Regions from separate parts of the Nitratireductor sp. ATLC21 genome, predicted to be linked through region 2. Evidence: predicted binding sites of a transcription regulator. Region 2 holds the regulator's gene; each other region holds the start of a gene.
The links. Region 2 encodes LexA, which represses DNA repair genes until DNA is damaged. Its sites were predicted from a motif close to TGTTCNNNNTGTGTTCNG; they were not measured.
Positions count from the first base shown of each region.

Region 1 (7,620 bases), on a different contig from region 2:
CGGGATCGTCGTGTTGCGATCGATCAGGCGGGTGAAGACACCGCCCAGCGTCTCGATGCCCAGCGAAAGCGGGGTCACGTCGAGCAGCAGAACGTCTTTCACGTCACCCTGCAGAACGCCGGCCTGAATGGCAGCACCCATGGCGACCACTTCGTCCGGGTTCACGCCCTTGTGCGGCTCTTTGCCGAAGAAGCTCTTCACGGTCTCCTGGACCTTGGGCATGCGCGTCATGCCGCCGACCAGAACCACTTCGTCGATCTCGCCGGCGTTCAGACCGGCATCCTTGAGGGCGGCCTTGCAGGGCTCGACGGTGCGCTTGACGAGATCTTCGACAAGGCTCTCGAACTTGGCACGCGTCAGCTTCATCGTCAGGTGCTTGGGACCCGACTGGTCAGCGGTGATGAACGGCAGGTTGATCTCGGTCTGCGAGGCGGAGGACAGCTCGATCTTGGCTTTCTCGGCAGCCTCTTTGAGGCGCTGCAGGGCGAGCTTGTCCTGCTGCAGGTCGATGCCCTGCTCCTTCTTGAACTCGGAGGCCAGATACTCGACCAGACGCATGTCGAAGTCTTCACCGCCGAGGAAGGTGTCGCCATTGGTGGACTTCACCTCGAACACACCGTCGCCGATCTCGAGGATCGAGATGTCGAACGTGCCGCCGCCAAGATCGTAGACGGCGATGGTTTTACCGTCTTTCTTGTCGAGGCCGTAGGCGAGCGCGGCAGCGGTCGGCTCGTTGATGATGCGCAGCACTTCGAGACCGGCGATCTTGCCGGCGTCCTTGGTGGCCTGGCGCTGGGCGTCGTTGAAGTATGCAGGAACGGTGATGACCGCTTTCTCGACCTTCTCGCCGAGATAGGATTCAGCCGTTTCCTTCATCTTCTGCAGCGTCATCGCAGAGATCTGCGAGGGCGAGTAGGTCTTGCCGTGCGCCTCGACCCAGGCATCGCCATTGTCGGCCTTGACGATCTTGTAGGGGACCAGCTTCTTGTCCTTCTCGACCGTGGGGTCGGAGAAGCGACGGCCGATCAGGCGCTTGATTGCAAAGAGGGTGTTTTCCGGGTTGGTCACCGCCTGACGCTTCGCCGGCTGACCAACCAGACGCTCATCCGAATCCGTGAAGGCCACGATGGACGGCGTGGTGCGTGCACCTTCCGCGTTCTCAATAACCTTGGCGTCCTTGCCGTCCATGACAGCAACGCAGGAATTGGTTGTTCCGAGGTCGATACCGATTACTTTAGCCATGTCTTCTCTCCGCTAAGCAGACTGTCAGGACCCATTCCGGCGTTCCAGATGACAGCCCCTGTTCACACGAATTTGCTGCGGCAGCATCCCTGGACGAAACGCGCCGAACAGCTTCGGGGCGTATATAAGAACGCTATTTTTGCAACGCAAGGCGGGATTTGCCTCGATTTTGGTCGAACCCATCCCGTTTTCCGCAGAAGTGCTTCCCGGGGGCGTCTCCCTGACGAAAGGTAAACCTTCCTATCCGGATTTGAAGCAAAGCCAATTTGTCTTCACGCATAGGTTGTGAGAGTGGTCTGCAACAGGGGCCTGAGGGGCGGTGGTACCGAATTGGTATTCACAGGAGTCTCAATGTTTGCAGAAAGTCTTTTGTTCGGGGGATTGTACGCTTCATCTCTACTTCAATCGATCCCGGCTTGGGAGCCTGACACTATTTTCCCCTCTACTTTCAGAACGATAACCGAGCTGATCGGTGAGGAGTCCCATTCGCATCAGCGCTCCACATTCAATCCGGTGCTACCGTCCTTTATCAGGGAGGCTGAGATGACCTGCCTTTCAGCAGCGGTTTATCACGAGGCGCGTGGCGAACCCGTAGACGGTCAGAAGGCGGTTGCCATGGTCATTGTGAACCGGGTTCGTTCGAAATCCTTTCCAAACACCATATGTGGAGTGGTGTTTCAGAACGCACACAGGCCCTATCGCTGCCAGTTCTCCTTCACATGCACCGGCGTGGCGCTTCTTCCGAGGGAGGAGAAGCCCTGGAGACGCGCCCGGGAGATTGCTGCGGCCATTCAAAGATGCGTTGCCGACTGCGCTCGGGAAGCGGCCCTGGCCGATGCCGATCTGCACGCCTTGGGCACGGCTACGCATTACCATGCCAGCTATGTACGCCCGGGATGGGCGCGGCGTCTTCAAAAGCTTGGGCGCATAGGCCGCCACATCTTTTTTGCAAGAAAGCGCAGCGGACCCGTTTGAACGGATGCTGGTCCCTAAACGATTTCCCAGCCGTCATGCGCGCCGGCACGGAAGATCGCATCGATCAGCTTCTGGTTCTTGACCGAATCTTCAAGTGTGAAGACCGTTGCTTCCGCGTCGCCCTGTGCCGCCCGTACGATGGCCTCCGCCTGCAAGCGATATTGGCGTGCGCGCGGAAAACGGTAGACGTTGGCACTGTTGTGGTCGGCGCTGAAGACCGTCAGGCGCGTGTCGCCATAGTCCGGGGTGTTGAAGGGCGCATTGACCTCGATTAAGCCCTTGTCGCCGTGGAACACCATGCTCTGGCGCAGCGCCATCTGCGTCGACACGTAGAAGCTGAGTTCGAACGTGCCGAAATCGGCCTTGACGCTTGAATAGATGTCGGTGCCGAAGGTGGGATCGCGCTCTACCACGGCCTGCACACGCTCGGGCTCCAGACCGGTGGCGAAGCGCGTGGTCACTGTCGGATAAACGCCGATGTCCGGCAGGCCGCCGCCGCCAAGCTCCGGCTTGTTGCGCATGTTTTCGGGATCGACATTGTGATAGCAGAACACGCCCTGCACATGCCGCAGCCGCCCGATGGCGCCTTCAGCAATCAGGTCGCGCACCTTGTGCCATTGCGGGTGATAGGTGACCATGAAGGCTTCCGACACGACGACATTGTTGCGGTCGCGCGCCTCGATCACGCGGGCAATATCCTTGGCGTCCAGCGCCAGCGGCTTTTCCACCAGAACATGCTTGCCGGCATCCGCCGCCTTGATCGCCCAGGCGACATGATCGGAGGTCGGCAAGGGAATATAGACGCCATCCACATCGGGCGAGGCAAGCAGCGCGTCATAGGAAGAAAACACGTTGGGGATACCGAAGCGGTTCGCCACGGCCTGCGCCTTCGACGAATCACGGCTGGCGATCGCCGTCACGACGCCGTTTTCCGAATCCTGAATCTGCGGAATAACCTGCTCGCGGCCAATCCTGGCCGTCGAAAGAACGCCCCAACGGAACATGCACTTTCCTCCTGTTTTGCGCAGGCAAACACATAAAGCATTTTGCCGTCAGGTGGAATCACCTGACGTTCGCACAAATGCGGGAAGAGAGGGAAGGATTGAGCGGAGCAGCGTTTCTATGAAACGGTGATCCGCTCTATGCCGGGGATTGAGAACCGGCAAGGTTTCGCGCGCCAATTTGTTCTGCTAATGTTCCGGAAACCCCTTGGAGAGGCGCATGACAGCGGATGAACCCGTCCATCTCGTGGAAGATGCAGAAACCGGAGACCGGTTTCTGATCTACGATGGTGAAAAGGGGCTCCGGCTCGATATTCGCTACGAGGGCGAAACGCTCTGGATGACGCAGGATCAGATCGCCCGACTTTTCGGGCGCGAGCGAAGCGTCATCACCAAACATATTGCAAACATTTTGGAGGAAGGAGAACTCGACGAAGAGACTTCTGTGCAAAAAATGCACACAACTACAGGTCGGCCGCCACTCCTCTACAGCCTCGACATGATCATCTCAGTCGGCTACCGCGTCTCCTCCGCGCAGGCGACCCTTTTCCGGCGCTGGGCAACCGGGATTCTCGTTCAGTTTGCGCGCAGCGGCTTTGTGGTGGATTCAGCACGCCTCAAGCAGGAGCGCGACCGCATCGCCGAATTGCGGGAGATCATCCGCGACATTCGCTCTGATGAGGCCAATGTCTATCGTGAACTGCAAGCCATCTGCGCTCTCTGCCAGGACTATGATGGCAGCACCGCCAGGGCGCAGAGCTTCTTCCAGAAAACGCAGGCCAAGCTGATCAATGCAGTTGTTTCGCAGACACCCTCGGAAGTGGTGATGGCACGCGCTGATCATCGCCTCGAGAATATGGGGCTGCAAAGCTGGCCCGGCGACACGATCCGCAAGCGGGACGTGACCGTCTCCAAGAATTATCTTGCCGAGGCCGAAATCAGTGAGCTCAACCGCCTGACCACGATCCTTCTGGATATTTTCGATGATCAGGCCAAGCTGGGCCGATTGGTTGTCATGGAGGATGCAACGCGGCTTCTCGACCAGCAGCTCGAAAACCTTGGCCGGGCCGTCCTGCGATCGGGCGGCAGTGTGAGCGCGGAAGGCGCAAAGGATCATGCGCGCGCGGAATTCGAGCGGTTTTCCAAACAACAAAAGATCGAGCGCCACAAAAAAGCGGACGAGCACATTGCTGCACTCGTCCGCGAAGCTAAGCAGTTGCCGAAAGGGCGCCGCTGAACGAACCTACCCCCGCAGCGTGCCGCCGGTCTGTTTGCCGACATTGGCGACGATGCGGCCGGCGATGGCTTCGAGCTCTTCGTCGGTCAGCGTCTTGTCGCGCGGCTGGATCGAGACTTCGATGGCAACGGACTTCTTGTCCTCGCCAAGCGAAGCGCCCTCGAAAATGTCGAAGACGCGTACGCCGGTGACAAGCTTCTTGTCGGCCGCCAGTGCTGCGCGCTCGATGGTTGCAGCTTCCACAGCCTTATCGACAACGAACGCAAAGTCGCGGCGCACGAGCTGGAAGGGCGAAAGCTCCAAACGTGGCTTGGTGCGTGTGGCCTTTGCCTTCGGCTCGGGGATCGCGTCGAGAAACACCTCGAAACCGCAGATCGGCCCTTCGGCATCCAGTGCCTCCAGCGTGCGTGGGTGGATTTCGCCGAATGCGGCGAGCACGATTTTCGGCCCAAGACGGATCGTTCCCGAGCGACCGGGATGATACCAGTCGGGGCCGCCCGCCACGATTTGCAGCTTGTCCACCGGCGCGCCGGCCGCCTCAAGGGCCGCCAGCGCATCGGCCTTGGCATCGAACACGCTGACGGAGGCGCTGTTGCCCGACCAGTGCCGTCCCGCGCCGTCCATCACCGCTGTGCCGCGACGAATGCCGCCCGCAACACGGCGCTGGCCTTCATAGCTGTCGTTCTCATAGGTGCTCGACACTTCGAACAACGCCACATCGGCATAGCCACGCGCGGCGTTGCGCTGGGCGGCTGCGATGAGGCCCGGGAGAAGCGAGGGGCGCATGTCCGACATGGAGGCGGCAATGGGGTTGGAGAGCTTGAGCGACGCATCGCCACCGCCGAAGAGCTTTGCCTGCGTCTCGTCGATGAAGGTCCAGGTGACCGCCTCCAACATGCCGCGCACGGCAAGAGCGCGCCGTGCCTGGCGGGTGCGGTTCTGCAACACGGTGAGGATCTGGCCGTTGACCGCGCGATGGGAGGGCAGGGGCTGCGGCGCGATTTCGTTCACGCCGTGAATGCGCATCACCTCTTCCACCAGATCGGCCTTGCCGTCGATGTCCGGACGCCAGGACGGCACGGACACGTCCAGCACCTCGCCATCGCCGATGGAGGTAAAGCCGAGGCGGTTGAGAATGTCTTTGCTCTCAGTGCTTGAAACCTCAAGGCCGGTCAGGCGCTTCACCTCGCTCACCGGGAAGGTGATGCTGCGTGGCTCATAGCCTTTGTATCCAACCACGCGGCTTTCTGTCGGCTCGCCGCCGCACAGGTCGAGAACGAGCTGGGTGGCAAGTTCAAGGCCGGGTTCCATCATCTCCGGGTCGACGCCACGTTCGAAGCGATAGCGCGCATCGGTGATGATGCCGAGGTCGCGGCCCGTGCGGGCAATGTTCATCGCATCCCACAGGGCGGATTCGATCAGCACATCCGTGGTGTTCTCATCGCAGCCCGAATGCTCGCCGCCCATGATGCCGGCAATGGATTCAACGCCGTTTTCGTCGGCAATGACGCACATTTCCGGCGTCAGCCTGTATTCGCGCTCGTCGAGCGCCAGCACCGTCTCGCCATCCCTGGCGCGGCGTACGGTGAGATTGCCTCTCACCTTGGCGGCATCGAAGACGTGGAGCGGGCGGCCCCGGTCGAAGGTCACATAGTTGGTGATGTCGACCAGCGCGTTGATGGGACGCAGGCCGATGGCCGTCAGGCGCTGCTGCATCCATTTTGGCGAGGCGCCGTTCTTCACGCCGCGAACGAGCCGCAGCGCAAAACCGGGGCAAAGCTCCGGCGCTTCGATGGTCAGCTCGACAGGGCAGGCCCCCTTGCCCGCCACCGCGGCGATGGGTGCCTCCTTCAGAGTGCCAAGGCCCGCCGCCGCAAGATCGCGCGCGATGCCGTGAACGCCGGTACAATCTGGCCGGTTCGGCGTCAGGCCGATCTCGATCACCGGATCGTCGAGCTTTGCCCAGCTTGCGAAGGAGGTGCCGACGGGCGCGTCCTCGGGCAGGTCGATGATGCCGTCATGCTCGTCCGACATCTGCAATTCGCGCTCCGAGCACATCATGCCGTGGCTTTCCACGCCGCGGATCTTGCCGACCGAGAGCGTGACGTCGATGCCGGGCACATAGGTGCCGGGCGCGGCAAAGGCGCCGACGAGACCGGCACGCGCATTGGGCGCACCGCACACCACCTGAACCGGCTTGCCGTCGCCCGTGTCGACGGAAAGCACGCGCAACCGGTCGGCATCGGGGTGCTGCTCGGCGGTCAGAACCTTGGCGATCACGAAGGGCTTCAGCGATGCCTTGTCATCCACCTCCTCGACCTCGAGGCCGATCATGGTGAGCTTTTCGACAATCTCGTCGAGCGTGGCGTCAGTCTCAAGGTGCTCCTTGAGCCAGGAGAGCGTGAATTTCATTGATCTATCTCCTTAGGCGCTCAATCCGCCGAACAGTGTCGGCAGGTCCAGCGGGCGGAAGCCATAATGCTCAATCCAGCGCACATCGGCGTCGAAATAGTCGCGCAGGTCCGGCATGCCGTATTTCAGCGTGGCGATGCGGTCGATGCCCATGCCCCAGGCAAAGCCCTGATACTCATCGGGATCGAGATTGCAGGCGCGTAGCACATTGGGGTGCACCATGCCGCAGCCGAGAATCTCCATCCAGTCATTGCCCTCGCCGAAGCGCACTTCGCCCGGCTGCGAGCGGTCGCATTGGATGTCCACCTCCAGGCTCGGCTCAGTGAAGGGAAAGAAGGAGGGGCGGAAGCGCATGTTGAGCTGCGGCACCTCGAAGAACGTCTTGCAGAACTCCTGCAACACCCATTTCATGTTGGCGACATTGGCAGTCTTGTCGATCACCAGTCCTTCGAGCTGATGGAACATGGGTGAGTGGGTCGCGTCCGAATCCTGCCGGTAGGTCTTGCCGGGAATGACGATGCGGATCGGCGGTTCCTGCGTCTCCATCGTGTGGATCTGCACCGGCGAGGTGTGCGTGCGCAGAAGCTTGCGCGCGCCCTTCTCATCCGGCGGGAAGAAGAAGGTGTCGTGCATCTCGCGGGCCGGGTGGCCTTCAGGGAAGTTCAGCGCCGTGAAATTGTAATAGTCGGTTTCGATGTCCGGCCCTTCGGCAATGGAAAAACCCATATCGGCGAAGATGGCGGTGATCTCGTC
Region 1 is NZ_JBXUOU010000003.1:139,904-147,523, reverse strand. Features, by position in the region: gene dnaK (molecular chaperone DnaK) at 1-1,242, opposite strand, end outside; gene AC2CHD_RS15100 (cell wall hydrolase) at 1,786-2,217, shown strand; gene AC2CHD_RS15095 (Gfo/Idh/MocA family protein) at 2,232-3,221, opposite strand; gene rhuM (RhuM family protein) at 3,439-4,455, shown strand; gene pheT (phenylalanine--tRNA ligase subunit beta) at 4,462-6,867, opposite strand; gene pheS (phenylalanine--tRNA ligase subunit alpha) at 6,880-7,620, opposite strand, start outside.
Region 1: a site for LexA is predicted at 3,401-3,418, ahead of rhuM (RhuM family protein). Genes of this name have one in related genera too.

Region 2 (7,620 bases):
GCTCGAGTCGAGCTTGAACCCGGTGTTGTAGGGATCTGCCTTGTATTTCACATCGTCGAAGATGAAGAATTCCGGTTCGGGGCCGACATACACGGTATCGCCAATCCCTTCCGACTTCAGGAAGGCTTCCGCCTTCTTGGCCGTGCCGCGCGGATCGCGGTTGTAGGCCTCACCCGAAATCGGGTCGAGAATGTCGCAGAAAATGGCCATGGTTGACTGGGCGAAGAACGGGTCCATATGGGCCGTATCGGTCTCCGGCATCAAAACCATGTCGGATTCATTGATGGCCTTCCAGCCGGCGATGGACGAGCCGTCGAACATAACGCCGTCGGCGAACATGTCCTCGTCCACGGCGGAGACATCCATGGTGACGTGCTGCAGCTTGCCTTTGGGATCCGTGAAGCGCAGATCGACAAACTTTACGTCGTTTTCCTTGATCTGCTTCATGATGTCTTGTGCAGTGGTCATATTCGCCTTCCTATTTGCGATGGTCTTGCCTGATGATCCCGGAGGTGTTCCGGGAAAGAGAATAATTGCGGATCAAACGGCGTCGGCACCGGTCTCGCCGGTACGGATGCGGATAACTTCTTCCACATTGGTCACGAAAATCTTCCCGTCGCCGATGCGGCCCGTCTGGGCGGCCTTCCGGATCGCCTCGATTGCCGCATCAACCGTTTCGTCCGGCAGGACAACTTCGATCTTCACCTTTGGGAGAAAGTCGACGACATATTCTGCCCCGCGATAGAGTTCGGTGTGCCCCTTCTGGCGCCCGAACCCCTTCGCCTCGATCACGGTTATGCCCTGAAGGCCGATTTCCTGAAGGGCTTCCTTCACTTCGTCGAGCTTGAAGGGTTTGATGATCGCTTCGACCTTTTTCATGCCTTAGTGGCCTCCAAATGAGTTCAGGAACGGTGATCCCGCGCCCCTTGTTGTTCCGGTTCGAATAAAGCACGAAACATGCCAACTCCAATGAGAGCCTTGCATGAACCGTGCCAATCGCTGCATTGTGTCCGCCGGATGCTACAATCGCACGGGTTTTCAGGCAGCGACATGTTGCGCGCTCACCTTTGAAAATCATCAAGGGACACATGTGGAGCGCGGCACAGTTTGAAGCCTGCTTAAAAAATATGCAATGCGCTCAATAAAACGGCAGCGAGTGATGCATTTGGAGATCGTTACGCCTGAAGAGATGGGCAGGGTGGACCGCGCTGCCATCGCTGATGGGCCGCTGGCCGGTTATTGTCTGATGCGCCATGCGGGCGCGGCGGTGGCAGGTGAAATCCTGGCTCGCTATGCGGAAGCAGAAGGCGTTTTTGTCCTTTGCGGTCCGGGCAACAACGGCGGTGACGGCTATGTCGTTGCGCGCCTGCTGGCAGAACGAGGCCTCCGTGTCCGCGTTTTTGCCGAGGCCAAACCGGTCGCGAGCGGCGATGCGTCGCGCGCGCTTGAGGATTGCCCGGTTGAGGCAGAGCCATTCACCGCTTTCCAACCCACGCCAGGATGGATTGTGGTGGATGCGTTGTTCGGCGCAGGCCTGAAACGCCCGCTTGAAGGGAGGGCAGCCGAGATTGTCGCCAGGGTAAGCAGCAGTGGGCTGCCTGTGGTCGCCATCGATCTGCCTTCCGGCGTTTGCGGGGTATCCGGAAAGCCACTCGGTGCCGCCCTCTCGGCGGAAGTGACTGTCACCTTTTTTCGCAAGAAGCCGGGGCACCTCCTCGTGCCGGGACGGCAAATGTGCGGTGACCTTGTCGTTGCGGATATCGGCATCGCAGACAGCGCGCTTGATACAGTTGGTCGAGCACTTTGGGAGAACCAGCCTGCTTTGTGGCGGGAAGCCGTGCCGAAGCCCTGTGTCAGCGCGCACAAATATTCGCGCGGTCATGTGGCCGTAATTTCTGGTGGGGCAACCTCGACGGGTGCGGCTCGGCTTGCCGCGCGGGCAGCGGCGCGTGCGGGGGCAGGGGCCGTGACGATGCTTTCGCCCACGAACGCGCTTTCGATAAATGCGATGCATTTGACATCGATCATGTTGCGCAAGGCCGACACCGTCGGCGAGTTGCAGGCCTTCCTCGCCCACCGCTTACCCTCCGGGGTGGTTCTGGGACCAGGAGCAGGCACTGGAGAGCGAACGCGCAGTTTCGCACGCGCGCTTCTCCATCAGGCCAATGACGCAAGCGGGTTGGTTTTCGATGCTGACGCCCTCACGGCCTTTAGCGACAAGCCGGATATGTTTTTCGATATGATCAAGGGTTCCGCCGCGCAGGTCGTTCTCACGCCGCACGAAGGGGAGTTCTCCCGACTGTTTCCAGGCCTGGAGGACGCGCCAGCGATTTCCAAAGTGCAAAGAGCGCGGGAGGCGGCAAGACGGTCCGGGGCGACGATCGTGCTCAAGGGGCCTGATACGATCGTTGCGGCGCCCGACGGGCGAGGGGCAATCAATGCCAACGCTACGCCACATCTGGCAACGGCCGGATCAGGCGATGTCCTGTCAGGAATTGCCGCAAGCCTTCTGGCTCAAGGGATGCCGGCCTTTGAGGCAGCGTGCGCTGCTGTTTGGATTCACGCAGAATGCGGTCGGTCATTCGGACCCGGTCTGATCGCCGAAGACCTGCCTGAAATGCTGCCGAAGGTGCTGCAGGGACTCACTTGAGAAAACGCTCTCTGGCCCTCGTCAGTTGGCCCTTGAGCCTCTTGTCGAATTCATGAACAGCAGCTTGGGCATGCTCCCTCGACGCCGGGTCAATAACGGCGCATCAACCCCACCAGACGCCCCTGGACCTTCACCCGGTCGGGGCCGAATATCCGTGTCTCATACGCCGGATTGGCAGCCTCAAGGGCGATCGATGCTCCCTTGCGACGGAAACGTTTCAAGGTCGCTTCTTCCTGATCGACCAAAGCAACCACAATCTCGCCGGGGTTGGCAGTCTGCGTCTCGCGGATGATGACGGTATCACCATCAAAAATTCCCGCCTCGATCATCGAATCGCCTTTGACCTCCAACGCGTAGTGATCGCCTCCACTCAGCATGTCTGGAGGCACGGCGATGGAATGGGTCTGGTGCTGGATGGCATCGATCGGAACACCCGCAGCGATGCGCCCCATGACAGGCACGGAAACGACACCGGCGAGAGCATCGTCATTGCTGGCTGACGGTTTGGGCGGGGCAGGTGGCGCTTTGCCGAGGCTGCCTTCGATAACGCTTGGAGAAAATTTGCGTGCGCCCGCATTCAGGCCCGGCGCAATCGAATCGGGCAGGCGCAACACCTCGAGCGCACGGGCGCGATTAGGAAGGCGGCGGATAAAGCCACGTTCCTCCAGGGCGGTGATCAACCGGTGAATGCCAGACTTGGACGCAAGGTCCAGCGCCTCCTTCATTTCATCGAAGGAGGGCGGGATTCCAGTCTCCTTCAAGCGCTCGTGAATGAACAGGAGAAGTTCGTGCTGCTTGCGGGTCAGCATGGTCGCCACCGAGAATCAGTTAAAAACAAAACCAGAACATACTGTATATGTTCCAGTTGTGTTCCGCAACTGCCGGTATTTGCTTCTCATTTAGGCGCTATGGCGCGTCAAACAGAGCCTTTGCGCCATCCGCTACGAACTGAACGGCGAGAGCAGCCAGTATCACGCCGAGAAGTCTGGTCAGGATCGATCGTCCGGTCTCGCCCAGAAAACGGTCGACGCGCTCTGCGAGTGTAAAAACCGCATAGGTGATGCCGATCGTCGTCAATAGAATTGCCAGCAGTGCGGCGGTTCCGCCAAGGCCGCCGAATGAGCCGGAAAGAAGCACGGTGGCAGAAATAGCGCCGGGGCCGGCAATCAGAGGTATGGCCAACGGAAAAGCTGCGATGTTTCGGATCATGTCGCGCGTGATGGCGCGTTCGGCGCTTTTTTCATGCCGCTCCTGGCGGCGTTCGAATATCATTTCGAAGGCGATGAAGAAGAGAAGCAGGCCGCCTGCCACACGGAAAGCAGGCAGGGTGATCCCGAAAATGGAAAGTATCGCACTGCCGGCCACGCCAAAGAGTGCAAGGACTGCGAAACCGATGATTGCGGCGCGAACTGCGACCTGATTCCGCTCAGATCGGTTCATTCCGACCGTCAACGCCAGAAAGAGCGGTGCCAGACCCGGTGGATCCACGGTCACGAGCAGCGTGACGAATGCGTTGAACAAGGTCTCGTAACCTGCCATCGGGGCCTCCTTTCAAACTGTCTAACCCAGTTGGGAGGCTCCAGAAAAGCTCTGATTGCGACGCTGTGCGCGTGTGCTGCGTCAATTTGTCTACGACACCATTCACAGACCAGCCATATGCGTCTGAAATCGCGTTGGATTTCCTTGGCTTCCGTCACTGCTCCGATTGGAGAATCAACGGCGCTTCATATATAAGAAGTCAGTGATTCCTTATTCTGTGTGTGACTCGATTTGACTGACCAGACAACGCCGACCGGATCGGACGAGCCCGACGATATCGAGCCGATTTCCATCATAGAGGAGATGCAGCGCTCCTACCTCGATTACGCGATGAGCGTTATCGTGAGCCGCGCTCTGCCGGATGCGCGCGATGGTTTGAAGCCGGTGCATCGGCGCATTCTCTACGCGTCGCATGAAAGCGGTTATCACTGGAACCGCAAGTATGTGAAATCGGCACGTCCGGTCGCCGATGTGATGGGTAAGTATCACCCTCATGGCGATGCGGCGATCTACGATGCGCTCGTGCGCATGGCGCAGCATTGGTCCATGCGTTTGCCGCTGATCGATGGTCAGGGCAATTTTGGCTCAATTGACGGCGATCCGCCGGCGGCCATGCGCTATACCGAATCGCGGCTTACCAAAGGCGCTCACGAGCTTTTGGAAGACATCGATAAGGAAACGGTCGACTTCCAGGACACGTATGACGGTTCCGGCAGCGAACCCAAAGTGCTGCCGGCGCGCTATCCGAACCTTCTGGTCAATGGTTCCGGTGGTATCGCGGTTGGTATGGCGACCAATATTCCGCCGCACAATCTGTCGGAAGTCATCAATGGCTGCGTGGCCATGATCGACAATCCGGCGATTGGTCTGCCTGAATTGCAGGAACTGATTCCGGGCCCGGACTTCCCGACCGGGGGCCTCATCCTCGGGCGTTCCGGCATCCGCAGCGCCTATGAGACCGGACGCGGTTCCATCATGATGCGCGGCAAGGTTGCCATCGAACCGGCGCGCAACGACCGTGAAGCGATTGTGATCACGGAAATTCCCTACCAGGTCAACAAGGCCTCGATGATCGAGAAGATGGCCGAATTGGTGCGCGACAAGCGCATCGAGGGTATTTCCGACATCCGAGACGAAAGTGACCGCCAGGGCTATCGCGTCGTGGTTGAGCTGAAACGCGATGCGGTTGCCGATGTCGTACTGAACCAGCTTTATCGCTTTACGCCGCTGCAAACCTCCTTTGGCGCGAACATGGTGGCGCTGAATGGCGGCAAGCCCGAGCAGATGAACCTGCTCGATCTCTTGAAGGCCTTTGTCCATTTCCGCGAAGAGGTCGTCAGCCGCCGCACCAAATATCTGCTGCGCAAGGCGCGTGACCGCGCGCATGTGCTGGTCGGTCTTGCCATCGCTGTCGCCAATATCGACGAGGTGATCAAGCTTATCCGCCATGCGCCCGATCCGCAGACAGCGCGGGAGCAATTGATGGAGCGCCGTTGGCCGGCCTCTGACGTGGAAGCCTTGATCCTTCTGATCGACGATCCGCGGCATCGCATCAATGAGGATGGCACCTATAACCTTTCCGAGGAGCAGGCACGCGCGATCCTCGAATTGCGCCTGCAGCGTTTGACGGCACTCGGTCGCGATGAAATCGCGGATGAGTTGAACCAGATCGGCGCGGAAATCAGCGATTACCTGGAAATCCTGGCATCGCGCGCTCGGATCCAGCAAATCGTCAAGGATGAGCTTATCGCGGTCCGGGATGAATTTGGCACGCCCCGCCGGACCGAGATCACGGAAGGTGGAGCCGACCTTGACGATGAGGATCTGATCCAGCGCGAGGAAATGGTCGTTACCGTCACGCGCAAGGGTTATATCAAGCGCGTGCCCCTTTCCATCTACAGGGCGCAGGCGCGTGGCGGCAAGGGCCGTTCGGGCATGTCGACCAAGGACGAGGATTTCGTCACGCGGCTGTTCGTGGCCAACACGCACACACCCATTCTGTTCTTCTCCTCACGCGGCATTGTCTACAAGGAAAAGGTCTGGCGCCTGCCGGTTGGCACGCCGCAATCCGTCGGCAAATTCCTGCGCAACATGCTGCCGCTTGAGGAGGGTGAGAGCATAACGACGATCATGCCGCTGCCGGAGGACGAGGAGAGCTGGGGTGCGCTGGACGTCATGTTCGCCACCACACGAGGCACGGTGCGTCGCAACAAACTTTCGGATTTTGTTCAGGTCAATCGCAACGGCAAGATTGCGATGAAGCTCGAGGATCCGAATGATGAGATCCTCGGTGTCTACACCTGTACGGAAGATGACGACGTGCTGCTGACCGCAGCTTCGGGCCAGTGCATCCGGTTCTGTGTCTCGGATGTGCGCGTTTTTGCGGGCCGCAATTCGATCGGCGTGCGCGGAATTAATCTGGCGGAGGGCGACCGGGTTATCTCCATGGCGATACTTTCCCACGTCGAAGCAAGCCCGGCTGCTCGTGCCGCTTATCTCAAGCAGGCAGCGGCAGAACGCCGGCAGGCAAACGGGGATGAGGAAGACGTCGCTCTTACCAACGAGGAACTGGGAGAAGAAGAGAGCCTTTCACCTGAACGCTATGAGGAATTGAAGGCCCGGGAGCAGATGGTTTTGACCGTCAGCGAATTCGGCTATGGAAAACGCTCCTCGAGCTATGATTTCAGGGTGACTGGTCGAGGCGGTAAGGGCATTCGAGCCACTGATGTCAGCAAAACCGATGAGATCGGTCCTTTGGTGGCCGCCTTCCCGGTGGAGGAGGATGATCAGATCATGCTGGTGTCGAATGCCGGGCAGGTCATTCGCGTTCCGGTCAACGGAATACGTATCGCCAGCCGCGCCACAAAGGGTGTTACCATCTTCAACACCGCTAAGGGGGAGAAGGTTGTTTCGGTAGAGCGCATTTCGGATACGCAGACCGAAGAGGAAATATCATCCGGCGATGAACCCGTAGCCAGCGAAACGGATACGGAACCGCAAGGAGGGGCCACAGAATGATTGGCCTTTGTACCGTTCCAGACTCTTTCGCGGCTCTGCGCCGGATTTAATGAAAGCGGCGGTTGGCAGAGCTGCGGACCCGGTTTTCCAGCTTGATGCGGCTGGCTTCTTCGTGGAGACCGACGACGGTGGCAATCAGCATCGCGACGGTCATTGCGGCAGCGAGCGTAAAGATCAGCATGGCTTGTCTCCTTTTGGCCTATTAACGTGACGAACCGCGATTTGGTTTCATTTTTCCGCGCGGCGTTCCTGTAGGCATTGGTGACCTGACTAGCCGATTGGGTTCAAACCGCTGTTGAATGAGGCATTCAGGCGTGGTTCATCTTTTGCGACCTAAGCGGTTCTGGCCAGGGCTCAAGAGGCGCGATTGTCGAATTGCCAACCCCTGTTAAGACGGATACAAGCACGCCATG
Region 2 is NZ_JBXUOU010000001.1:471,395-479,014, reverse strand. Features, by position in the region: gene glnA (type I glutamate--ammonia ligase) at 1-468, opposite strand, end outside; gene AC2CHD_RS02370 (P-II family nitrogen regulator) at 541-879, opposite strand; gene AC2CHD_RS02365 (NAD(P)H-hydrate dehydratase) at 1,160-2,650, shown strand; gene lexA (transcriptional repressor LexA) at 2,740-3,459, opposite strand; gene AC2CHD_RS02355 (MarC family protein) at 3,557-4,189, opposite strand; gene gyrA (DNA gyrase subunit A) at 4,421-7,207, shown strand; gene AC2CHD_RS02345 (hypothetical protein) at 7,254-7,388, opposite strand; gene coaD (pantetheine-phosphate adenylyltransferase) at 7,618-7,620, shown strand, end outside.

Region 3 (7,620 bases), 160 kb from region 2:
GCCTCGCACCGGCCGCCCTTCACATTGAACGAGAAACGCCCGGGCTGGTAGCCGCGCGCCTTGGCTTCCGGCAGGCCCGCGAACCAGTCGCGGATCGGCGTGAAGGCACCGGTATAGGTGGCGGGGTTGGACCGCGGCGTGCGCCCGATGGGGGACTGATCGATGTCGATCACCTTGTCGAGATGCTCGAGACCTTCGATCCTGTCATGTTCGGCAGGTTGCTCTCGCGATCCCATGATCCGCCGTGATGCGGCCTTGAAAAGCGTCTCGATGAGCAGCGTCGACTTTCCGCCGCCCGAAACGCCGGTGACGCAGGCAAAGGTGCCGAGCGGCACTTCCGCCGTCACATCCTTCAGATTGTTGCCGCGTGCACCCACGACCCGGATGCGCCGTTTCTTGGGGATCTCCCGGCGTTGTTCGGGCATCGGGATCGCCATTGCGCCGGTCAGATACTTGCCGGTGACAGAGGCCGGGTTGGCCATGATGTCACGCGGGGTTCCCTCGGCGATAATTTGTCCGCCATGAACGCCGGCCGCCGGCCCGATGTCGACCACATGGTCCGCGGTCAAAATGGCGTCTTCGTCATGTTCGACCACGATGACCGTGTTGCCAAGATCGCGCAAATGCCTGAGCGTAGCCAGAAGACGGTCATTGTCGCGCTGATGCAGGCCGATGGACGGCTCGTCAAGCACGTAAAGAACCCCCGTCAGACCCGAGCCGATCTGAGAGGCAAGCCGGATGCGCTGGCTCTCGCCGCCCGACAGCGTGCCTGAATTGCGCGACAGCGTCAGGTAATCGAGGCCCACATCGTTGAGAAAGCGCAGCCGTTCGCGGATCTCCTTCAGGATGCGAACCGCGATTTCGTTTTGCTTGTCGTTGAGACGTTTTGGCAGCTCCTCAAACCAGGCACCCGCCTTGCGGATCGACATTTCCGTGACCTGACCGATATGCAGGCCGTCGATCTTCACGGCCAGCGCCTCGGGTTTCAGGCGATGTCCGCCACAGGCCGGGCAGGGATGGGCCGACATGTAACGCTCGATCTCCTCGCGCATCCAGGCAGATTCGGTCTCCTTCCAGCGGCGCTGGAGATTGACCACCACGCCCTCGAAGGGTTTCGTGGTGCGGTAGCTGCGCAGGCCGTCATCATAATCGAAAACGATTTTCTTGGAGCCTGTGCCGTTCAGGATTGCATCCTGCCCTTCAGCTGGAAGGTCGCGCCAGCGATCGCCGACCTTGAACCCATATTCGCGCCCAAGCGCCTCGAGCGTCTGCAGGTAATAGGGAGATGTGGATTTCGCCCAGGGCGCGATGGCGCCTTCACGCAGGATCACACCGTCGTCGGGAACCACCAGATTGGGATCGATCGCGCGCTGGCTGCCAAGACCGTCGCAGGTAGGGCAGGCACCGGCGGGATTGTTAAACGAAAATAGACGTGGCTCGATCTCCGGGATGGTGAAGCCCGATACCGGGCAGGCGAATTTCTCCGAAAAGACGATACGCTCATGCGTTTCGTTCTTGGATTTGTTCGCGCTTCCGCCCTTGGCCGTTGCCTCATCGGAAAGAGGCCTGTCCGCAAACTCGGCGACTGCCAGCCCTTCGGCCAGTTTCAGGCAGGTTTCAAGCGAATCCGCCAGACGCGTCGCCAGATCGTCGCGCACAACCACACGGTCGACCACCACGTCGATGTCGTGCTTGTATTTCTTGTCAAGCGCGGGGACGTCGGCGATCTCGTAGAATTCGCCGTCCACCTTGACGCGTTGAAAGCCCTTCTTCTGGAGCTCGACCATTTCCTTGCGGTATTCGCCTTTGCGTCCGCGGACGATGGGCGCGAGAATGTAAAGCCGTGTGCCTTCTTCCAGCGCCATCACCCGGTCGACCATCTGGCTCACCGTCTGGCTTTCGATCGGGAGGCCCGTTGCCGGCGAGTAGGGCACGCCCACGCGCGCAAAAAGCAGGCGCATATAGTCGTAGATCTCCGTCACCGTGCCGACGGTGGAGCGGGGGTTCTTCGATGTGGTCTTCTGCTCGATGGAAATGGCTGGTGAAAGCCCGTCGATCTGGTCGACATCCGGCTTCTGCATCATTTCCAGGAATTGGCGCGCATAGGCTGAAAGGCTTTCGACATACCGCCGCTGCCCCTCGGCATAGATCGTGTCGAAGGCGAGCGACGACTTGCCGGAACCCGACAGGCCCGTCATGACGATCAGCTTCTCGCGTGGCAGGTCGAGATCGACATTCTTCAGATTGTGTTCGCGCGCGCCGCGGATGGTAATGAATTTGTGTTCTGGCATGCCCCGTCGCTGCCTGTCTTGAGAAACCGGATTGGCCGGCCGCAGGCCGGTCTGTGCATCATGTAGGAAGCGGGATGCAAATGTCGACCGCCGCGGACCAGAATGGCACCGGGCGGAAAGCGCTTCACCGCGGGCGCGCTCCATCTGCTCAATACACAGATGAACGCGCATATTCCCTTTAGCACGCGCCGCCCGGCCTTCCGCAAGGAAAAAGAACAAAAACCGAACGTTCTCCTGACATTTCTGCCATTGGAGGCGTGTTGCGTTACAGACGATCACATTTGCCGGCTTCACAAGGCATTTGCTTGACCGGTCTGGCCCAAAGGCGCAGAATATTCTTTGTCAGAGCTCGCGATCAGATGCGCCGCAGACACGCTGATGAGCTATCTGCAAGCACGATCCGCTTGAGCAGGCTGACAACCGAGCACCGACCGAAACGCGAAGAAGGAGGAAGGCATGACTCCACCTGACCGATCCACCGGGCTTCGCCTGGATCGCGAAGCCACAGCCGGCTGATTGGTGCGCGGCACATTCGGCGCTTGGCGCGGAAAATGTGTCTCGCTACCGGTCCATGGCGAATTGCGTTTCTGGAGAACGCAATTGCCGGCAGGCATGACAACGCTGGCGGCTGGCTGCCCCTGAAAAATCAAATCTCTTTGAAGACAGGGTTGGTAAGACACCCTGCCTGATGACACCGGTAAACCATTCCCGGTATGGAGGGTCGGAAGACCCGGAGCCCCGTGCGACCAAATGGCGGCGGGGCTTTCCTCATGCAACGCGCGCGTGGGAGGAGGTGCATTGACGCTGGTCATCGAATGTGAACATAATAAGAACAAATGAGCTGTGGACGAGAGGCGGAGCACCGCAGGCGGAGAGCGCACGGCAGCCCGGCTTGCGATAAAGTGCGCGGCAGATTTCGGACAAGCGTGGAGAAGCGTTATGGCGGGCAGCGTCAACAAGGTCATTCTGGTGGGAAATCTGGGCGCCGATCCCGAGATTCGCCGGCTCAACTCCGGCGATCCTGTGGTCAATATGCGCATTGCGACCTCGGAAACATGGCGCGATCGCCAGTCGGGTGAGCGGCGTGAGCGGACCGAGTGGCACAATGTCGTGATTTTCAACGACAACCTTGCCAAGGTGGCCGAGCAGTATCTGAAGAAGGGCGCCAAGGTTTATATCGAGGGCCAGCTACAGACACGCAAATGGACCGACCAGAATGGTCAGGAACGCTACACAACCGAAGTTGTGTTGCAGAAATTCCGTGGCGAACTGCAGATGCTCGATACACGCGGGCAGGGCGGCGACAATCAGGTCGGCTATAGCGGCGGCGGCAGCCGCGGTTCCGATTTCGGCCAGTCAGGCCCTGCCGATAGCGGCGGCGGAGGCGGCTATTCGCAGAATCTGGACGACGAAATCCCGTTCTGATCGGAATCTGAACATTTTGGAGACCCGGCATGACCAGTCCACACCATGCAGCTAGACATGGTGTTCGGGCGGGTGGAGCCGGGGCCTTTATGCTTGCGCTTACATTCGCACCGGCAGTGCTTGCCGGAGAAGCGGACATTGTGGATGTGAGAGTCGTTGCCGAGCCGGCCGGAACCTATCGCTTCGAGGTCACCCTCACACATTCCGATGAAGGCTGGGAACACTATGCAGACCGATGGGATGTGCTCGACGATGCGGGCAATGTCCTGGGATCGCGCAAACTCATGCATCCGCATGTCAATGAACAGCCATTCACGCGCAGCTTGCCTGGGGTTTCGCTGCCGAATGGTGTTGCGCATGTGACCATCCGGGCCCATGACACGGTTCATGGATATGGCGGCAAGGAGATGAGGATCTCCATCCCCCGACAGGCGAGGGAATAGGGACGCACACCTGGAGTTTGGGTGTGGGTTGCTTCCGTGTGGGATGGCGCTTCTTTTCCCTGAGCGGGGAAGGACGCGTGGTCAGATCTCGAAATCAGCCGAGCATCAGCACGCGGCAGCGCGAGCCCGCTTCGGCAGCAGGCGCTCCCGGTTCCCGCACGATAAGGGCATTGGCCGCTGCCAGTGTCGTGAGCATGGAGGAATCTTGCACGGGAAACGGCGTTGCGATCAGCCCTTCGGGCCCTGCGGCGACCGAAGCGCGAATATAATCGCGGCGCTCGTCATTTTCACGCAGCGCCGTCGCCAGAACTGCCGCGCGCAGATCGGGTGTGTGGTTGCGCTGCCCCAACCGCGCAACAAGCGGGCGCAGAAAGAGATGAGCACAGACCAGGCTCGAGACAGGATTGCCAGGCAGGCCGAGAACGCGCATTTCTCCAAGTCTGCCAAACATCAAAGGCTTGCCCGGGCGCATGGCGATCTTCCAGAAGTCGAGCGACATGCCCGCGTCGAGAAGGGCCTGTCGCACGAGATCGCGGGCCCCGACCGAAGCTCCGCCCAGGGTCACCAGCACGTGCGCTCCGGCATCTGCAGCTTTTCGAACCGCGGCTGAAATTGCAGCGCTGTTGTCGCTCACGATACCCAGATCGAGGATACGGGCGCCCTCGTTCTTCGCCAAGACTCCAATCGCAAAACCATTCGACGCGACAATCTGATCGGGACCACATGTTTCTCCCGGCCGCACCAGCTCGTCACCGGTCGCGATGATCGCCACCAATGGGCGTTCGGTTACGGGAAGAAGCGCGTGGCCTGCGGCAGCGGCCAGGCCGATACCGGCGGGTCCAAGCAGCCGTCCTCGCTCAAGAACAATATCGCCATCGTGGAAATCGAGCCCGGCTTTGCGGATGTGACGCCCGATGGCCACCGCGCTCGTTGCTTCGATAAAGTCATCGCCCACAGATGTGGCGTTCTCTTGTATCAAAATCGTGTCGGCGCCTTCAGGCACCGGAGCACCTGTAAAAATCCGCACGGCCTCGCCAGCACCAACAACGCCATGAAACCGGTTTCCTGCAGCCGATTCCCCAACCACACGCAACCGCATTGCCCCCGGGGTTTGAACATCCACCGCCCGCACGGCATAACCATCCATGGCGGAGGCATGAAAGGGAGGTTGCGTCCGCGTGGCCGCAAGCGGAGTGGCCAGAACGCGACCGTCGGCCTTTTCGATGGGCACGTTTTCACCAGGCAGCGCCTTTACACCATCGAGAATACGCTCCAGCGCTTCGTCTACCGGCAAAAGCGTCATGCAGCAGGCTCCGGAGCCCGCCAGTCGCCCGATTTCCCCCCGGTCTTCTCTAAAAGGCGGATATTGCTGATGGTCATGCCTTTTTCCAGTGCTTTCGCCATGTCGTAGATTGTCAGACAGGCAACAGAAACCGCGGTTAGCGCTTCCATTTCCACCCCCGTCTGACCGGTGACCCTGACGCGGGCACGCACTTTGAGCCCGGGGAGGGCCGTGTCGGGCTCGATCTCGACCACCACTTTGGAAAGGGCGAGGGGATGGCACAACGGGATCAGATCCGATGTTTTCTTCGCGCCCATGATGCCGGCGATGCGCGCAGTAGCCAGCACGTCGCCTTTTTTTGCATTGCCGGAAAGAATGGCCTCAAGTGTCTGCGCCTGCATGAGCACGGAGCCTTCGGCAACGGCCTCACGGTGGGTCTCCTGCTTGCCGCTCACGTCCACCATATGCGCTTCTCCGGAAGCGCCGATATGCGTCAGCTTCCCGGTTTCGCCGCTCATGGATCAGTCCGCCTGATTGGCCGCATCGAGGCCCAACAGCGCCCGCGTTGCCGCCGTGACATCGTCCTGGCGCATCAGACTTTCGCCGACGAGAAAGGTGTTCATCCCGGCACGCGCCAGACGGCGGCAGTCTTCATTGGTGAAGATGCCGCTTTCGCCCACCACCAGCCGGTCTTCGGGAACGCGCGGAGCGAGGCGCTCGCTGGTCTCGAGGGATGTTTCGAAACTGCGCAGATTCCGGTTGTTGATGCCGATGAGCCGCGACGACAGTTCGAGCGAACGTTCGAGTTCCTCTTCGTCATGCACCTCGATCAGGCAATCCATGCCGAGTTCGAGCGCGGTGTCTTCGAGCGCGCGCGCTTCATCATCGGACACACTGGCCATGATGATCAGGATCGCATCGGCGCCCCAACTCCGCGCTTCGTAAACCTGGTAGGGCTCAAACAGAAAGTCTTTGCGCAGCGCCGGCAAGCCACATGCGGAGCGCGCGGCTTGCAGAAAAGCAGGCGCCCCTTGAAACGAAGGGCCGTCGGTCAGCACCGAGAGGCAGGCAGCACCGCCTTCCTCATAAGCAGCAGCAAGCCGGGGAGGATCAAAATCGGCACGAATGAGCCCGCGTGACGGGCTCGCCTTCTTGATTTCCGCAATCAGACCGAAACGTCCTGCCGATTGCTTCTCCAACAGCGCTTCAGCAAAACCGCGCGGCGCTTCAACATCACGTGCTCTGGCCACAAGCTCGGGCAGGGGCGCAACGGACTTCGCCGCTGCGATTTCCTCGCGTTTATACGTTTCGATCTTGCGCAGGATATCGGTCGTCATTGCTCGTGCCCGCTTGGCGGGGCTCCCCTGTTCGAGACCTCGATGAGTTGCTTCAAGGTGGCGAGCGCGTGCCCCTGATCAAGCGATTCTGCAGCCAGCGTGATACCGTCCTTCAGCGTTTTTGCACGTCCAGCCACCACCAAAGCCGCGCCGGAGTTCAACAGACAGATATCCCGGTAAGCATTCTTCTCACCTTCGAGTACCGCTTTGAGCGCTTCTGCGTTGTAAGCAGCCTCTCCGCCTTTCAGATCGGCCATGGTGACCCGCTTGAGGCCGACGTCTTCTGGCGTGAGTTCAAAATGGCGGATTTCACCGTCTTCCAGCGCCGCAACCTGTGTGGTTCCGGCGGTTGTCATTTCGTCGAGGCCCGCACCATGGACAACCCACGCAGCTTCCGTGCCCAATTGTTTGAGCACATTGGCTATCGGGGCCACCCATTCCGGCGAAAACACTCCGATCAACTGGCGACGGACTCCGGCGGGATTGGAAAGCGGCCCAAGAAGGTTGAAGATCGTGCGCGTGCCCAGTTCAACCCGCGAGGGCCCCACATGCCGCATGGCAGAGTGATGGGCAGGGGCGAACATGAAGCCGAGCCCGGCTTCCTGGATGCAGTCGGCAATCCCCTGCGGTGTCAGTTCGATATTGATACCGAGGGCGGCCAGAGTATCAGCCGCACCCGAGCGCGATGAGAGTGCCCTGTTTCCGTGCTTTGCAACGGGCACGCCGGCCCCTGCAACGATAAAGGCGGAACAGGTGGATACATTGTAGGAACCGGAAGCATCTCCTCCCGTGCCGACAATATCCACGGCGTCGTCCGGTGCGGAAACAGGCAGCATCTTGTC
Region 3 is NZ_JBXUOU010000001.1:308,465-316,084, forward strand. Features, by position in the region: gene uvrA (excinuclease ABC subunit UvrA) at 1-2,291, opposite strand, end outside; gene AC2CHD_RS01485 (single-stranded DNA-binding protein) at 3,231-3,716, shown strand; gene AC2CHD_RS01490 (hypothetical protein) at 3,746-4,159, shown strand; gene AC2CHD_RS01495 (molybdopterin molybdotransferase MoeA) at 4,254-5,462, opposite strand; gene moaC (cyclic pyranopterin monophosphate synthase MoaC) at 5,459-5,959, opposite strand; gene trpC (indole-3-glycerol phosphate synthase TrpC) at 5,963-6,778, opposite strand; gene trpD (anthranilate phosphoribosyltransferase) at 6,775-7,620, opposite strand, start outside.
Region 3: a site for LexA is predicted at 3,109-3,126, ahead of AC2CHD_RS01485 (single-stranded DNA-binding protein). Genes of this name have one in related genera too.

Region 4 (7,620 bases), 420 kb from region 2:
GCGTTACCTGCCGCGGATCGAAGGGCCCGGAAGGACGCACGGCCCAGTCGATTCCGCCGTCCGCGGCCACAGAAATACGTGCCTTCGGCCGCGTGAGCTGCATGTCGAAAATCAGCACCTCGCCGCGCAGAAACGGAGCAAGCTCGGCATGCATGGAGAATTCGTCCACCGTCATGCCCGGTGCATCCGGCGTTTCGCCGGCCACAACCACATCGGTGAAGGTCAGCGAGGGAAACGGCAAAAGCCGTGCTCGCGCGGTGCCCTCCACCCGCACGTCGCGGCCGAGCACCCGCCCCGCTTCACGCTCAAACGCGGATCGGTAATGATTCCAGTCGATGAAATAGGGGGCAACGAGCGCCGAGGTCAGCGCCAGCACCACAAGTCCACCGAAGAATACAAACAGCCGGGCCAGTTCGATCTCCCTGGTTCAAACACCGTTGGCCTACACTAGTGCAATTCCAGGAAAAGTGGAAACCGGTTTTCCGCCCGGAACTGCATAAAAACAATGAGTTAGAGCATCTTCAAGATTCCGCGGAAAGCAGAATGGGCCGAGTGCGCTCTCAACGACATTAAAGCGCCGGTCGGCCATATGATCGCACAAGGGATCGCTTATAACCGCCTGCTTCCCACCACCTTGCCGGGATTCATGATGTTGAGCGGATCGATCGCCTGTTTGACCGCCCGCATAACATCCACCGCATCCCCGAGTTCCTCCTCCAGGAACCGCATCTTGCCCTGCCCGATCCCGTGTTCACCCGTACAGGTGCCATCCATGGCAAGTGCCCTCTTGTTGAGGCGCGCGACAAAAGCTTCGGCCTGCTCGATTTCCCTCGGGTCGTCCATGTCCATCAAAACGAGCACATGAAAATTGCCGTCGCCCACATGGCCGAGAACCGTGGCCATCAGCCCTTGCTCCTCGATATCCGCCTCGGTTTCCAGAATGCACTCGGCGAGCCTCGAAATGGGAACGCAGACATCCGTCGAGATGCCGCGCGTTCCAGGTCGCAGCGCGACGCTCGCCCAATAGGCGTTGTGGCGTGCTTTCCACAGCTTGGTGCGTTCCTCCGCAACACTCGTCCACTGAAACGGGCCGCCACCGAACTCTTCCGCGATTTCGCCAAAGGTTTCAGCCTGCTCCTTTACGCCGGCATCGCTTCCGTGAAACTCGACAAACAGGCACGGGCTTTCAGGGTAATTCAGATCGGAATAGGCGTTGATGGCCTTCATCGCGAGTGCATTGACGAACTCGATACGCGCCACCGGCACGCCCATCTGGATCGTCGTGATCACCGCTTGGCACGCCGACTCGACGTCCGGAAACGGACATACGCCACCCGAGATGGCCTGAGGAATGCCATAAAGCTTCAAGGTCAACGCGGTGATGATGCCCAGCGTGCCCTCGGCACCGACCAGAAGCCGCGTGAGATCGTAGCCGGCCGATGTCTTGCGGGCGCGTCGTGCTGTGGTGATCAGCCGTCCATCCGGCATCACAGCCTGCACGTTCACCACATTGTCGCGCATCGTCCCGTAACGCACTGCATTGGTGCCCGATGCTCGCGTCGAGGCCATGCCTCCCAGGCTTGCATTTGCGCCTGGATCGATCGGGAAGAACAGGCCCGTATCGCGCAGATAATGGTTGAGGTCCTCACGCGTCACACCGGGCTCCACGGTGCAATCCAGGTCTTCGGCATTGACGGAAAGAATGCGGTTCATGTTCATCAGATCAAGAGAGATCCCGCCGCCCGGCGCATTCACGTGGCCCTCCAGAGAAGACCCGGTCCCAAAGGGAATGACAGGCACGCGATGCTCGGCGCACATGCGCACCACATCCTGAACTTCCTCGACGTTTTGCGGCGCAAAGACGGCGTCCGGCAATTGCGGAGGGATATAACTCGTGGAATGGGCATGCTGCTCGCGAACCGAATGTCCGGTGGCCAGCCGCTCCCCATAACGCTGACGCAAAAGGTCCAGCACAAGCCGAACACCTTCTTCGTTCCTTGCTACCTGTTCCAATTCCGCAAGCGCCATTCAACTTCTCCAATCAGGTGGTCCAACCCTTGCCGCACAGGATCGTTTTCGTTTCTATCCGAATCTGATGCAAGTCGAACATAGTCCGCAGCCAGGGAATAGAGAAACACAATGCCAGACAAAGCACTCCATTGCTCATCTGTCTTCGAGCTGCAGAAGGACTGGATCGACTTCAACGGTCATCTGAACATGGCCTATTACACGGTTCTTTTCGACCGCGCCTATGAAGAAGTGTCTGAGGGGTTTGGAATGGGTGCGCGCTATGCGGCAGACCGGCGCCTGACCACCTACACGGCGGAAATCCACCTTTGCTACCTGCGCGAACTTCATCTTGAAGACAAGGTTCGTGGCACCTATCAGCTCCTTGATCATGACGAAAAACGCCTTCATTCCTATCAGGAGCTGCGCCATGCCGAGGACGGCTGGCTGGCCGCCACCTGCGAGACGCTGACGTTGCACATCGATATGTCAGGCCCGAAGGTCACGCCCTTTCCCGCAGATGTGCTTGGCCGCATCGAAACGATGTTCGCCATGCACAAATCGCTTCCGCAACCGGAACAGGCCGGCCACTCCATCGCCATCCGCCGCCGGAAGCGCTAGGGTTTCGCATGCCCCTTCTCAAGCTGATACAGCGTCTGCCACAGATTCTGCGAACGTGGATCGAGCCGAATATCAGCGCCTTCCTCGAGGCGCGGCTGCCCCTCGTTTGGCTCCTGTCGCTGTTTCTCGGCCTCGCAGTGGCGATCGCGGCAATTGCGTTCCGCGAGCTGATCGGCTTCTTCCAGCTCTTCTGGCTCGGCACGAGTTCGGAACGTGTGTTCACCGCCGCCCTCTCCCTGCCCTGGTACTGGATCATGGCCGGTCCCGTTGTCGGCGGTCTCCTGGTCGGCATTCTCCTCACACGCCTTGAAGCGCGGCGCACAGGTGCCGTGGCCGATGTCATCGAAGCGCGTGCCTTGTCGGGGCGAAAGCTCAGATTTCGTGAAGGCCTGCTTTCCGCTTTCGTCACCGCCCTGTCACTCGGCTCAGGCGCAAGCGCAGGACGCGAGGGCCCTGTGGTCCATCTGGGCGCCGTTCTGGCAACGGCCATTGCATGGCGCGCCAACCTGCCCGAATGGTGTCGGCGCACCCTCTTGGGTGCAGGTGTTGCCAGCGCGATTTCAGCCTCCTTCAACGCTCCCATTGCCGGTGTTCTTTTTGCTCATGAGGTCATCCTCGGCCACTACGCCATGCGCTCCTTCGTCCCCATCGTCATTGCTTCGGCTGCTGGCGCGGTGGCATCCCGGCTTTGGTTCGGGAGCGCCGCCGCGTTTTTGGTCCCCACACACCAGATCACCTCATTTTGGGAATTCCCGGCCTTCGCCCTTCTGGGGGTCACGGCAGCCGTGGTGGCGATCCTCTTTCAGTTCTCGCTCTTCGTCTCGGATTATGCGGCTCGTGGGATCCGCATTCCGCTTTGGACGCGTCCCCTCGTCGGCGGCCTGATTGTCGGAGGCATCGCCGTCGTCTTCCCGCATGTGCTGGGCGTGGGCTACGAGATCACCGACATGGCTCTGTGGAACCGCCTGCCGCTCATGACCATGCTGGCGCTGATTGTTGTGAAAACGGCCGCCACGTCCATAACGCTCGCCATGCGCTTTGGCGGCGGCATCTTTTCACCAGCCCTTTTTCTCGGGGCGCTTACCGGAGGCGCATTCGGGATCATCGCTGCATCGGTTTTTCCCACCATGGCCTCAAGCGAGGGGCTTTACGCCATCCTCGGCATGGGAGCCGTCGCCGGCGCTGTTCTGGGCGCACCCATATCTACAACCGTCATCGTGTTTGAACTGACCGGTGGCTACGAACTCTCAATCGCACTTTTGCTGACCGTCGCCGTGGCGCACGGCATCACCCAAACCATTCACGGCCATTCCTGGTTCCAATGGCAGCTCGAGATGCGCGGTCTTTTCCTCGTCGAAGGCCCTCACCGGGCCCTCGGCCAATCCATTCGCGTCATGGATTTCATGGAGCCACTGGATGATGAGGGCGAGCCGGTCACCTATGACCCCGAAACTGGTGCTCCTTCACTCAAACCAACCGATACACTGGAAGCTTCGTTGCGCGCATTCGACAAAGGCGGGCACGACCGCCTGCCGGTGGTCGATTTGAAAGATCCGAGCAAGGTCATCGCTTTCGCAAGCCATGTCCGTGCACTGCGCTTCTTCAACCGCGCGCTCGTGGATATGAGTGAGGAAGAGCATAGATAGGCTGCCGGACTACAAGATCCGCCCGCTCGCATCATGAAAGCAGGTTTTCATTAACCATACCGGTTAAGGCAGCATCTTTGCACAAGTTTAACCATGCCCTCCGCTTGAAGCGCTCAAGCGGCACGCCGACCATCCTTCATAAACGCATTCGATTCGTGGTTGGCGGAAAGCCCGGTGTTGAACGAGGAAGCCAAAGCCCTGTCGGACGGTCTCGCGCGCACACACGAGATCACGGATTACGACTTCTGGCGCGCGCTGAAATCCATTGAGGACGAACTCTATTGGCTCGAGCGAAACCGCAGGCCAATTCCCATCGACCTGATCTATGTCCGCGCCATCGTCCGCACCGCGCGCCAGAAGCGCCTCTTCATCGCTTATGATCCGGCGCCTTTCGACCCGTTCTGAGTTTCAGGACAGCTGTTCCTTCAGGAACGCCACCGTTCTCTCCCAGGCCAGATCAGCGGCTTCCTTGTCATAGCGGGCTTCCGACGTGTCGTTGTTGAACGCGTGGTTCACGCCCTCATAGACATGAATGGTGAAGTCCTTGCCGGCCTCTTCGAGCGCGGTGCGATAAGCGTCGATCCCTGCGTTGATCCGTTCGTCGAGCCCGGCATAGTGGAGCAGCAGCGGCGCTTCGATCTTGGCAACCTCAGCCGCATCAGCCTGGCGTCCGTAATAGGCAACACCTGCATCAAGATCGGGATCGTTCACGGCCAGCTGGTTTACCAGCCCACCACCCCAGCAGAAACCGATGGCGCCGACATTCCCGTTGGTCGCATCGTGTCCAGCCAGAAACGCCTGCGTTGCAACTGCGTTGCGCACCGTCTCGCCACCGTCGAGCTGGCCGATCATTTCACGCGCCTTGTCCTCGTCTTCCGGCGTGCCGCCGGAGGGAGAAAGAAAGTCGGGCGCCAGCACAACGAAACCCTCAAGCGCCATGCGCCGCGCGACATCGCGGATATGTGGATTGAGGCCCCGGTTTTCATGGATGACAATCACCGCCGGAAGTTTTCCCTCCGCACCGGTCGGGCGAACCAGATATCCCGCCATATCGCCGCCGTCGCCCGGGTAGGTGATATCCTCCGACGAAAGGCGATCATCATCTTCAGCCACCATCGCCGCCCGCGCAGAATTGGCGGCGAGCATCGGCACGATAGCAGCAGCCGCAGCTCCCGAGCCTGCAAGCTTCGTCATCTTGTTCATGAAAGCGCGGCGATCGAGTGTGAGATGCGTGTATTCGTCATACGCATCAATCATCGCCTGTGTGATCTTGGGCTGATCCTGCATGAATTCACTCCCGATTGTTGTTGGGCCCCGCTGTGCAAAGACTATAGTCCGTGTGGCTGAGGTCCATTCACACCCGCGTGAGCGACGGCAGACTTTCGCTCCTGACCGCCAATCCCTATATCTCCGGCAATAAAAGTTAGGAGCGATCCTCATGTGGTCCATCGGAGAACTATCGAAGCGGGTGGGCGTGAAAGTGCCGACAATCCGGTATTACGAAGAGACCGGCCTGATCGAACCGCCCGAACGCTCTTCGGGCAACCAGCGGCGCTATGGCCGCGACGCCGTGGATCGCCTGACCTTCATTCGGCATGCCCGCGATCTCGGCCTCGGCATAGACGCCATTCGCTCGCTCATAGAACTGAGCAGCCATCCCGAAAAGCCGTGTGAAGCAGCCGACAGCATCGCCCAAGAGCACCTGAAGGAAGTGCGCGAGCGCATAGCGCGCCTCCGGAAACTTGAGCATGAACTGCAACGCATCGTTGATAGCTGTGACAACGGCACGGTTTGCGATTGCTACGTTCTTCGCGCCCTTTCCGACCATTCGCTTTGCGAGAGTGAGCACTGATAACCAGAACGGATGAATTTGCCGGCTGTCAACACCTTGGTTCGAGGCCCGCAAACCGGTACAAATGGAAAACATCCTTGGGCTTTGCCCCCCGAATCACCATATGCAGGTCCGATGTCCGGCTTTCCTGACGATATTCCGTTCTTCGACGAGGACGACCCCACCCCGCCTCCCCCGGCAGCGCACAAGCCTTCCGGCATTGCCGCGCGCGCCATGGCCGCGCGCTCGGGCGGTCCCGACACCCGCTACCTCGATGCGCTCAATCCCGAGCAGCGTCTTGCCGTCGAGACCACCGAGGGGCCCGTTCTGGTGCTCGCCGGCGCCGGCACCGGCAAGACACGGGTGCTGACCACCCGCATCGCGCATATTCTGGCCTCCGGGCGCGCCTATCCCTCGCAGATCCTCGCCGTGACCTTCACCAACAAGGCTGCGCGCGAGATGAAGATGCGCATTGGCACCCTGGTGGGCGAGGCCATCGAGGGCATGCCCTGGCTTGGCACATTCCACTCCATCGGCGTCAAGATCCTGCGCAAGCATGCAGAGCTGGCGGGACTCAAAAACTCTTTCACCATCCTCGACACCGACGATCAGATCCGCCTGATGAAACAGATCATCCAGGCCGAAGGGCTCGACGACAAGCGCTGGCCGCCGCGCCAGTTCGCGCAGATGGTCGATGGCTGGAAGAACAAGGGCCTCGCGCCCAAGGACATTCCCGAGGGGGATGCCCGCGCCTTTGCCAATGGCAAGGGCCGTGAACTCTACGCCGCCTACCAGGACCGGCTGAAGACGCTCAACGCCGTCGATTTCGGCGATCTCCTGTGCCATCCGATCCGCATTCTGCGCGACAATCCGGATGTGCTTGCCGACTATCACCGAAAGTTCCGCTACATTCTCGTCGACGAGTATCAGGACACCAACACCGCGCAATATATGTGGCTCCGGCTTCTGGCCCAGCGCCCCAAGAGCAGCGAACCCGTCAACATCTGCTGCGTGGGCGATGACGACCAGTCCATCTATGGCTGGCGCGGTGCCGAGGTGGACAATATCCTGCGCTTCGAGAAGGATTTTCCCGGGGCCGCCGTCATCCGGCTGGAGCGCAACTACCGTTCCACTGCCCATATTCTGGGCGCCGCCTCCCACCTTATCGCCCACAATGAGGGGCGGCTTGGCAAGACGCTGTTCACCGAACAGTCCGATCCCGACGATCCCAAGGTCAAGGTCCATGCCGCCTGGGATTCGGAAGAGGAAGCCCGCGCCGTCGGCGAGGAAATAGAGGCGCTTCAGGCCAAGGGCCACGCGCTCAACGACATCGCCATCCTCGTGCGCGCGTCCTTCCAGATGCGCGAATTCGAAGACCGTTTCGTCACCCTAGGCTTAAACTATCGCGTCATCGGCGGCCCGCGCTTCTATGAGCGCATGGAAATCCGCGATGCCATGGCCTATTTCCGCATCGTCGCGCAGGCCGCCGACGATCTCGCCTTCGAGCGTATCGTC
Region 4 is NZ_JBXUOU010000001.1:892,500-900,119, forward strand. Features, by position in the region: gene AC2CHD_RS04375 (AsmA family protein) at 1-418, opposite strand, end outside; gene AC2CHD_RS04380 (FAD-binding oxidoreductase) at 610-2,028, opposite strand; gene AC2CHD_RS04385 (thioesterase family protein) at 2,140-2,628, shown strand; gene AC2CHD_RS04390 (chloride channel protein) at 2,637-4,274, shown strand; gene AC2CHD_RS04395 (hypothetical protein) at 4,449-4,679, shown strand; gene AC2CHD_RS04400 (dienelactone hydrolase family protein) at 4,683-5,561, opposite strand; gene AC2CHD_RS04405 (MerR family transcriptional regulator) at 5,713-6,126, shown strand; gene AC2CHD_RS04410 (ATP-dependent helicase) at 6,241-7,620, shown strand, end outside.
Region 4: a site for LexA is predicted at 6,183-6,200, ahead of AC2CHD_RS04410 (ATP-dependent helicase). Genes of this name have one in related genera too.